DNA from 3 places in the Saccharopolyspora taberi genome. Region 3 is predicted to be linked to each of the others. Evidence: riboswitches for the same ligand, from Rfam matches in the RefSeq annotation. Region 3 holds a riboswitch; each other region holds the start of a gene.
What was found. A riboswitch is a leader RNA that binds a small molecule or an ion and turns the genes downstream of it on or off. The one in region 3 is predicted to bind thiamine pyrophosphate.

Region 1 (2,254 bases), on a different contig from region 3:
AACGCGGCGTCCTCGGCCTCCTCGGCGCGGCTGGCCGCCGCCGCGAGCGCCTGCGCGAAGCCGGCGAGGTAGCGGGCGTCCTGGACGATGTAGAAGGCGAACCGCTCGCGGTCCAGCGAACCGTCGGTGAGCGCGGCGTTGAACGGGTGCTCGACGATCGCCTGCTGGAGCTCGGCGGTGTGGGCCCAGGCGCGCGCGCAGAAGCCGTCGGCGGGCGGGGCGGGGAGCTTGCTCATCGGATCAACTCTCGCTCTCTACGCAGTGCTTGCCGGATCCGGGGCATCGCGGGCGCGTCACCACCACTGGTGGAAGTGGTGCACCGGGCCGTGACCGTGACCGACGTCGAGGCGGTGCGATTCGCGCAGCGCGGCGGTCAGGTACTGCTTGGCCTCCCGCACCGCGGTCGGCCAGTCCGGGCGCTGCGGGCGCAGGGCCGCGATCGCGGCCGACAGGGTGCAGCCGGTGCCGTGGTCGTTGTTGGTGACGACGCGTTCGCCGGGCAGGAACTCGCAGACCCCGTCCCCGGACAGCAGGTCCACACTGGACTCGCCGGTGAGGTGGCCGCCCTTGAGCAGGACCTGCTTCGCGCCCAGCTCCGCCAGCCGCTCGGCCTGCGCGGGCATGTCGTCGGCGCGGCGGATCTCCCGCTCTCCCAGCAGATCCGCGGCCTCCGGCAGGTTCGGGGTGATCAGGTCGACCCGCGGCAGCAGCTCGTCCCGCAGCACCGCCACCGCCTCCGGCGCGAGCAGCCGGTCGCCGCTCTTGGCCACCATGACCGGGTCCAGCACGACGTGCGGCGGCGCGTACCGGTCGAGCGCGGCGACCACGGCCCGGATCACCCCGGCGTTGGCCAGCATGCCGATCTTGACCGCGTCCACCCGCACGTCGTCGAGCAGCGTGGTGAGCTGGGCGGTCACGAACTCCGGCGGCACCTCGCGCACCTCGGCGACCCCGGTGGTGGTCTGCGCGACCAGCGCGGTGATCACCGACATCCCGTAGGCGCCGTTCGCCGAGAACGCCTTCAGGTCGGCCTGGATGCCGGCGCCGCCGCTGGGGTCGGTACCCGCGATGGTCACGACGTTGACGATCATGACGTCCCTCCGCTAGTGCGAGCTAGGTCAGGTTCAACGGGTCTGTTCTCAGCCCGGACCACTCCCGGGCACCCCGCGTCAGTGCGACCAACCTACAACCCGGCAGCGCCCCCGGACCACACCCGTCTTCCGCCGCTCCGGCCCAACGCCGTGTCCCCCGTCCGGGTCATGTACATCAGGCAGATGCGCGACGAAACTGACCGGATCGCCCAAGCCGAGCCGGATTCCGGCGGCATCCGCGGTCCCCGTGCAACCGATCGCGCCGGACCGCCGTCCCTGGGGCAGACGAGGATCGACCGAGGGGGTTCGACCGTGTTCGACCGCGAGCAGGTGTGGTGGATCGTCCCGCCCGGGCAGCGCATCAGGCACGCCGTGACCGACCGCCCCGGCGCCCGCCCGGCGGGCGACGTCGTGCCCGCCCTGTGCTCGGCGGCGGTCAAGATCCCCTACGAGACCTACCCCCCATCGCGTGAACCTCGCAGCCGCGCCATCACCGAGCGTTGCCCGGAATGCGAGCGGCAGGTCGCCGACCAGCTGCGGCGCAGCGCCGATCTCGTGGTCAGCGTCTGGGACAGCTGATCGCCGCGAGCGATCTCACAGTCACCATCCGGTGAGGCGACCCTCAGCCGCCGATAGGGTGGGGGCGATGGACACCACGACCGAAGCCACCCAGTACGCCCGTTCGCGCCGGGCCAAGCGGCCGGATCCCGCGGAAGTCTGGGGCCCGCTGGCCGGTCTCGCCGACGCCGCGGCGGGAGCCGCGGCCAACTCCGGGGCCGTTGCCATCACCCGCGGATTCGACCGCAAGAGCAGGCAGCGCGCGAAAGCGCTGCGGGAACTGCTCGCCGAACGCGGTGTCGCGGCCGTCGAGGTCACCGCCGCTTCGGGCAGCGAACGGCTGCTGGCGGGCAGCGAGGTGGCGGCCGTGGTCAACCTGGTCGGCGCCGGATCGTGGCAGCCCTACCGGCTGGGCGCCAAGCTGCGCGCCGCGGTGTTCAACCCCGGTGGCGGCGACGAGCCCGTCGGCCGCGACGTGATCGGCATGGCAGGCGAGTCCGGCCGCCGCGACGTCGCGCTGTCGCACGTGGCGGTCCGCCCCGAGGACCCGGCGAACGGCAGCATCACGGTCATCAGCAACGGCGAACCGCTGTCGGTACCCGGCG
Region 2 (2,254 bases), on a different contig from region 3:
CTCGGCGACGCCGTGCCGCCGGAGGCTCGGCTCATCCCCGACCTGCGCCGATGCCGGCCCGACGAGCTCCCGGAGGGGTTCGTCAGCGGCTACCGGGCGACCGTCCCGCTGATCGACATGCCCGCCTACCTCGACTACCTGGTCGACCGGTTCCGGGCGGCCGGGGGCGAGATCGCGGTGAGCCCGGTCCCGACCCTGGCCGAAGCCGCCGCGGACTCGCCGCTGGTGGTCAACTGCACGGGCGTCGGCGCCCGGGAGCTGGTCGGCGATCCGGCGGTGCACCCGGTGCGCGGGCAGCACGTGGTCGTGGCCAACCCCGGGATCGACGAGTACTTCATCGAGCTGACCACCAACAGCGAGTTCGCCGGGTACATGCCGCACGGTGACCGCGTCATCCTCGGTGGGGTCGCCGTGGAGCAGGACTGGAACCTGGTCCCGTCGCGCACGGTGAGCGAGGGCATCCTGCGGCGCTGCGCCGAGATCGAGCCCGCGCTCGCCGGTGCGGAGGTCGTCGACGAGCTGATCGGCCTGCGCCCGGGCCGGGACTCGGTCCGGCTGGAGGTGGAGGACTTCGCCGGGGCGCGCATCATCCACGACTACGGCCACTCCGGCTGCGGGGTCAGCCTCTCCTGGGGCTGCGCCTTCGAGATCGCCGAGCTGCTCGGGGCCTGAGGAGCGGAACCGCCGGCGACGGTTCCGCCCGGTTGCTCAGGCGTTGGCGAAGGCGTCGGCGACCGAGTCGATCTCCTGCGCCAGCGAGACGTCGTTCTGGGTGATGCCGCCCTCGGAGTGGGTGATGCACCAGAAGGTCACCTTCCGCCAGCGGATGTCCATGTCGGGGTGGTGGTTCTCGCTCTCGGCGATCTCGGCGATCCGGTTCACGGCCTGGATGGCCTGCGGAAAGCTGGCGAACTCGATGGTCCTGGTCAGCTTCGGGCCGTCCTGCTGCCACTCCGGCAGGTGCTGGAGCGCCTCGGACACCTGGGTGTCGGTGAGAAGTTCGGTCATGCCCACATGGTGGGCCCTCGCCGCGCCCGGCGCGAGCGTCCCCCTGACGTACACTTCCGGGGCCACGGGAGTCCAGCACGCTGGGCTGAGAGGAGGGGGCGAGCCCCTCGACCGTCGAACCTGAACCGGGTCATGCCGGCGCAGGGAGGCCCCTCGGTGCCGGCTGCGTGGCAGGACATCGGGAGGATCGTTGAACCGTTTGCTGCAGCTCGCCGGAGCGACCGCGCTGGCCGTGCTGACCGCCGGGTGCTCGCTGGCCGGAACGCAGGGTGCCGGGCAGGGCGCCCGCACCGTCACGCTCGTCGCGCACGACTCGTTCGTCGCGGACGAGGGCCTGCTGGCGAAGTTCAAGGAGTCGACCGGCATCACGCTCCAGGTCGTCAACAGCGGTGACGCGGGCGAGCTCACCAACAAGCTGGCGCTGACCAGGGCGAACCCGATCGGCGACGTCACCTACGGAATCGATTCGACGTTCGCCTCCCGCGCCCTGCGCGAGGGCGTGCTCCAGCCGCACCGGCCGCCGAACGCGGGCCAGGGCCCCGAGCGCTACGCGCTGGAACCGGAGAACCGGCTGACCGCGGTCGACGTCGCCGACGTCTGCGTCAACATCGACACCGGCTGGTTCGCCCAGCACGGCCTCCCGGAGCCGACGACGCTGCGCGACCTGACCGACCCGCGCTACAAGGACCTGTTCGCCGTGCCGGATCCGGCCACGTCCTCGCCGGGGCTGGCGTTCCTGCTCGACACCGTCGCCGCGTTCGGCGAGAACGGCTGGCAGGACTACTGGCGGCAGCTGACCGCCAACGGCGTCAAGGTCTCCTCCGGCTGGGAGGAGGCGTACAACCAGGACTTCTCCGGTTCGGCCGGCAGGGGGCCGCGGCCGATCGTGCTGTCCTACGCCTCCTCGCCCGCGGCCGAGACGAACCCGGACGGGACCTCGCGCACGAAGGCACTGCTGGACACCTGCTACCGCCAGGTCGAGTACGCCGGCGTGCTGACCGGCGCGAAGGACCCGGAGGCCGCGGGGAAGGTGGTCGACTTCCTGCTGTCGCCCGAGTTCCAGGCGCAGGTCGCGGACACGATGTACGTCTACCCCTCGGTGCGCGACGTGCCGCTCCCGCCGGGTTGGCAGACCAGCGCGCCGCTGCCGGAGCGGCCCGCCGAACTGCCTGCCGAGCAGGTCCAGCAGAACCGCGACCGTTGGGTGGAGCAGTGGCGCTCGGTGGTGCGGGGCTGAGCGTCGGCA
Region 3 (2,254 bases):
CGTGTCAGCTGAGCTTGGCGCGGAGGGACTGCGCCGCCGCTCGGGGGTCTTCGGCCTCGGTGATCGCGCGGACCACGACCACCCGCTGCGCGCCCGCGGCGATCACCTCGTCGAGGTTGTCCATGCTGATGCCGCCGATGGCGAACCACGGCCTGCCGTGTCCCCGGTGCTCGGCGGCGTGCCGGACCAGGTCCAGCCCGGCCGCCTCCCGGCCCGGCTTCGTCGGGGTCGTCCACACCGGCCCGGTGCAGAAGTAGTCCACGCCCGGCTCGGTCGCCGCGGAGTCGGCCTGGACGACGTCGTGCGTGGAGCGGCCGACCACCACCTGGTCACCGACGATCCGGCGGGCCAGCTCCACCGGCAGGTCGTCCTGGCCCAGGTGCAGCACGTCGGCCTCGGCGGCCAGCGCGACGTCGGCGCGGTCGTTGACCGCCAGCAGCGCGCCGTGCCGGAGGCACGCCTCGGCCAGCACCTCCAGTGCGGCCAGCTCGTGGCGCGCTTCCAGCGGTGCACCGCCGGACGCCTTGTCGCGGAGCTGGATGATGTCGACCCCGCCGTCGAGCGCCGCGTCGGCGAACTCGGCGAGGTCGCCGCGTTCGGTGCGCGCGTCGGTGCAGAGGTAGAGCCTGGCCTCTTCGAGGCGGGCGCGGATGCCGAAGCCGTCCAAACCGGGCATGCCCCAAGGGTAACCGCCGACGCCGGAGCCGCCGGGAGATCTCGCCTCGGCTGCTGACTGCCGGATCTCGGCCGGGTACGGTGGATCGCGGTGAGCACGGGAGTCCGCTGATGCCGGACTGAGAGGGGGCGCAGGCCCCGACCGTCGAACCTGATCCGGGTCATGCCGGCGCAGGGAGCGTGGAGTTGTCTGGTCTTGTGCGCGTCGCCGTCGTGGGCGGCGGAGTCATCGGCACGTCCGTCGCCTGGCGGGCGGCCACCGCGGGTTACCGCGTGAGCCTGATCGATCCGGAACCGGCGTCCGGTGCGTCCTTCGTGGCGGGCGGGATGCTGGCGCCGGTCGCCGAGGCGTGGCCCGGCGAGGAGGACCTGCTGGAGCTCGGCGCGGTCTCGCTGCGCCGCTGGCCGGAGTTCGCGGCCGAGCTGGAACGCGCGTCCGGCCTGCCGTCCGGGCTGCGCACCGAGGGCACGCTGGTCGTCGGCGTCGACAGCGCCGACCGGGCCGAGCTGGACAACCTCGCCGACTACCTCGCGACCCTGGGACGGGTGGTGACCAGGCACAGCGGGCGCGAGCTGCGGCGGCTGGAGCCGTCGCTGGGGCCCGCGGTCCGCGGCGGTCTGGAGGTGCCGGGCGATCTCGCGGTGGACAACCGCGTCGCGCTGGCCGCGCTGCGAGCAGCGGCGACGGCGGCGGGCGCGGAGCACGTCCTCGCGCGGGCACGCGCGGTGCGCGCCGGGGCGGTCGAGCTGGAGGATTCCGTTCTGGAGTGCGATGTCGCGGTCATCGCGGCCGGGGCGCACTCCGGGGAGTTGCACCCGCTGCTGCGCGGTGCGGTTCGCCCGGTCAAGGGCGAGATCCTGCGGTTGCGGGCGCGTTCGACCGCGCTGCCACCGCCGAGCCGCACTGTGCGCGGGCCGGTCCACGGCAGGCAGGTCTACCTGGTGCCGCGCGACGACGGCGGGCTGGTGCTGGGCGCGACCCAGTACGAGGTCGGCTTCGACACCGAGGTCACGGTCGGCGGGGTGCGCGACCTGATCGCCGACGCCGAGCAGGTGATGCCGGGGATCGCCGAGTACCAGCTGGTCGAGGCCATCGCGGGCCTGCGGCCGGGCACCGGCGACAACCTCCCGCTGCTGGGCCCGCTGGAGCCCGGCGTCATCGCGGCCACCGGCCACCACCGCAACGGCTTCCTGCTCGCGCCGGTCACCGCCGACGCCGTGCTCGGGATGCTGCGCGGCGAGACGCCGCAGGACGAGGTCAAGGCCGCCGACCCCGGCCGCCACAACGGAGGTCAACAGTGAACGTAGTGCTCAACGGAACTCCGAAGCAGGTCTCCGAGAACACCACGCTGGAGGTGCTGCTCCGGGATTTCGGCTTCCCGGAGCGGGGAATCGCCGTCGCGGTCGACGGCTCGGTGGTGCCGCGGGCGTCCTGGCCCGCGACCGGGCTGCACCCGGACGCCACCGTCGAGGTCCTCACCGCGGTCCAAGGAGGCTGACATGGACGACCCGCTGATCATCGCAGGGCGCGAGTTCGGTTCCCGGCTGATCACCGGCACCGGCGGCGCGGCGAACCTCG

Region 1: it holds a riboswitch for thiamine pyrophosphate, as region 3 does, so the genes downstream of both, thiD (bifunctional hydroxymethylpyrimidine kinase/phosphomethylpyrimidine kinase) here and thiO (glycine oxidase ThiO) in region 3, are expected to answer to the same signal.
Region 2: it holds a riboswitch for thiamine pyrophosphate, as region 3 does, so the genes downstream of both, ABD691_RS27085 (thiamine ABC transporter substrate-binding protein) here and thiO (glycine oxidase ThiO) in region 3, are expected to answer to the same signal.

What each region holds. Positions count from the first base shown of each region.
Region 1 covers NZ_BAAAUX010000043.1:22,444-24,697, reverse strand. The annotation lists gene tenA (thiaminase II) at 1-236, opposite strand, end outside; gene thiD (bifunctional hydroxymethylpyrimidine kinase/phosphomethylpyrimidine kinase) at 294-1,091, opposite strand; TPP riboswitch at 1,079-1,177, opposite strand; gene ABD691_RS32660 (hypothetical protein) at 1,275-1,670, shown strand; gene ABD691_RS32655 (hypothetical protein) at 1,738-2,254, shown strand, end outside.
Region 2 covers NZ_BAAAUX010000023.1:138,059-140,312, reverse strand. The annotation lists gene ABD691_RS27095 (FAD-dependent oxidoreductase) at 1-672, shown strand, start outside; gene ABD691_RS27090 (4a-hydroxytetrahydrobiopterin dehydratase) at 709-1,008, opposite strand; TPP riboswitch at 1,063-1,172, shown strand; gene ABD691_RS27085 (thiamine ABC transporter substrate-binding protein) at 1,199-2,245, shown strand; gene ABD691_RS27080 (ABC transporter permease) at 2,221-2,254, shown strand, end outside.
Region 3 covers NZ_BAAAUX010000033.1:12,781-15,034, forward strand. The annotation lists gene thiE (thiamine phosphate synthase) at 5-676, opposite strand; TPP riboswitch at 763-870, shown strand; gene thiO (glycine oxidase ThiO) at 862-1,977, shown strand; gene thiS (sulfur carrier protein ThiS) at 1,974-2,174, shown strand; gene thiG (thiazole synthase) at 2,176-2,254, shown strand, end outside.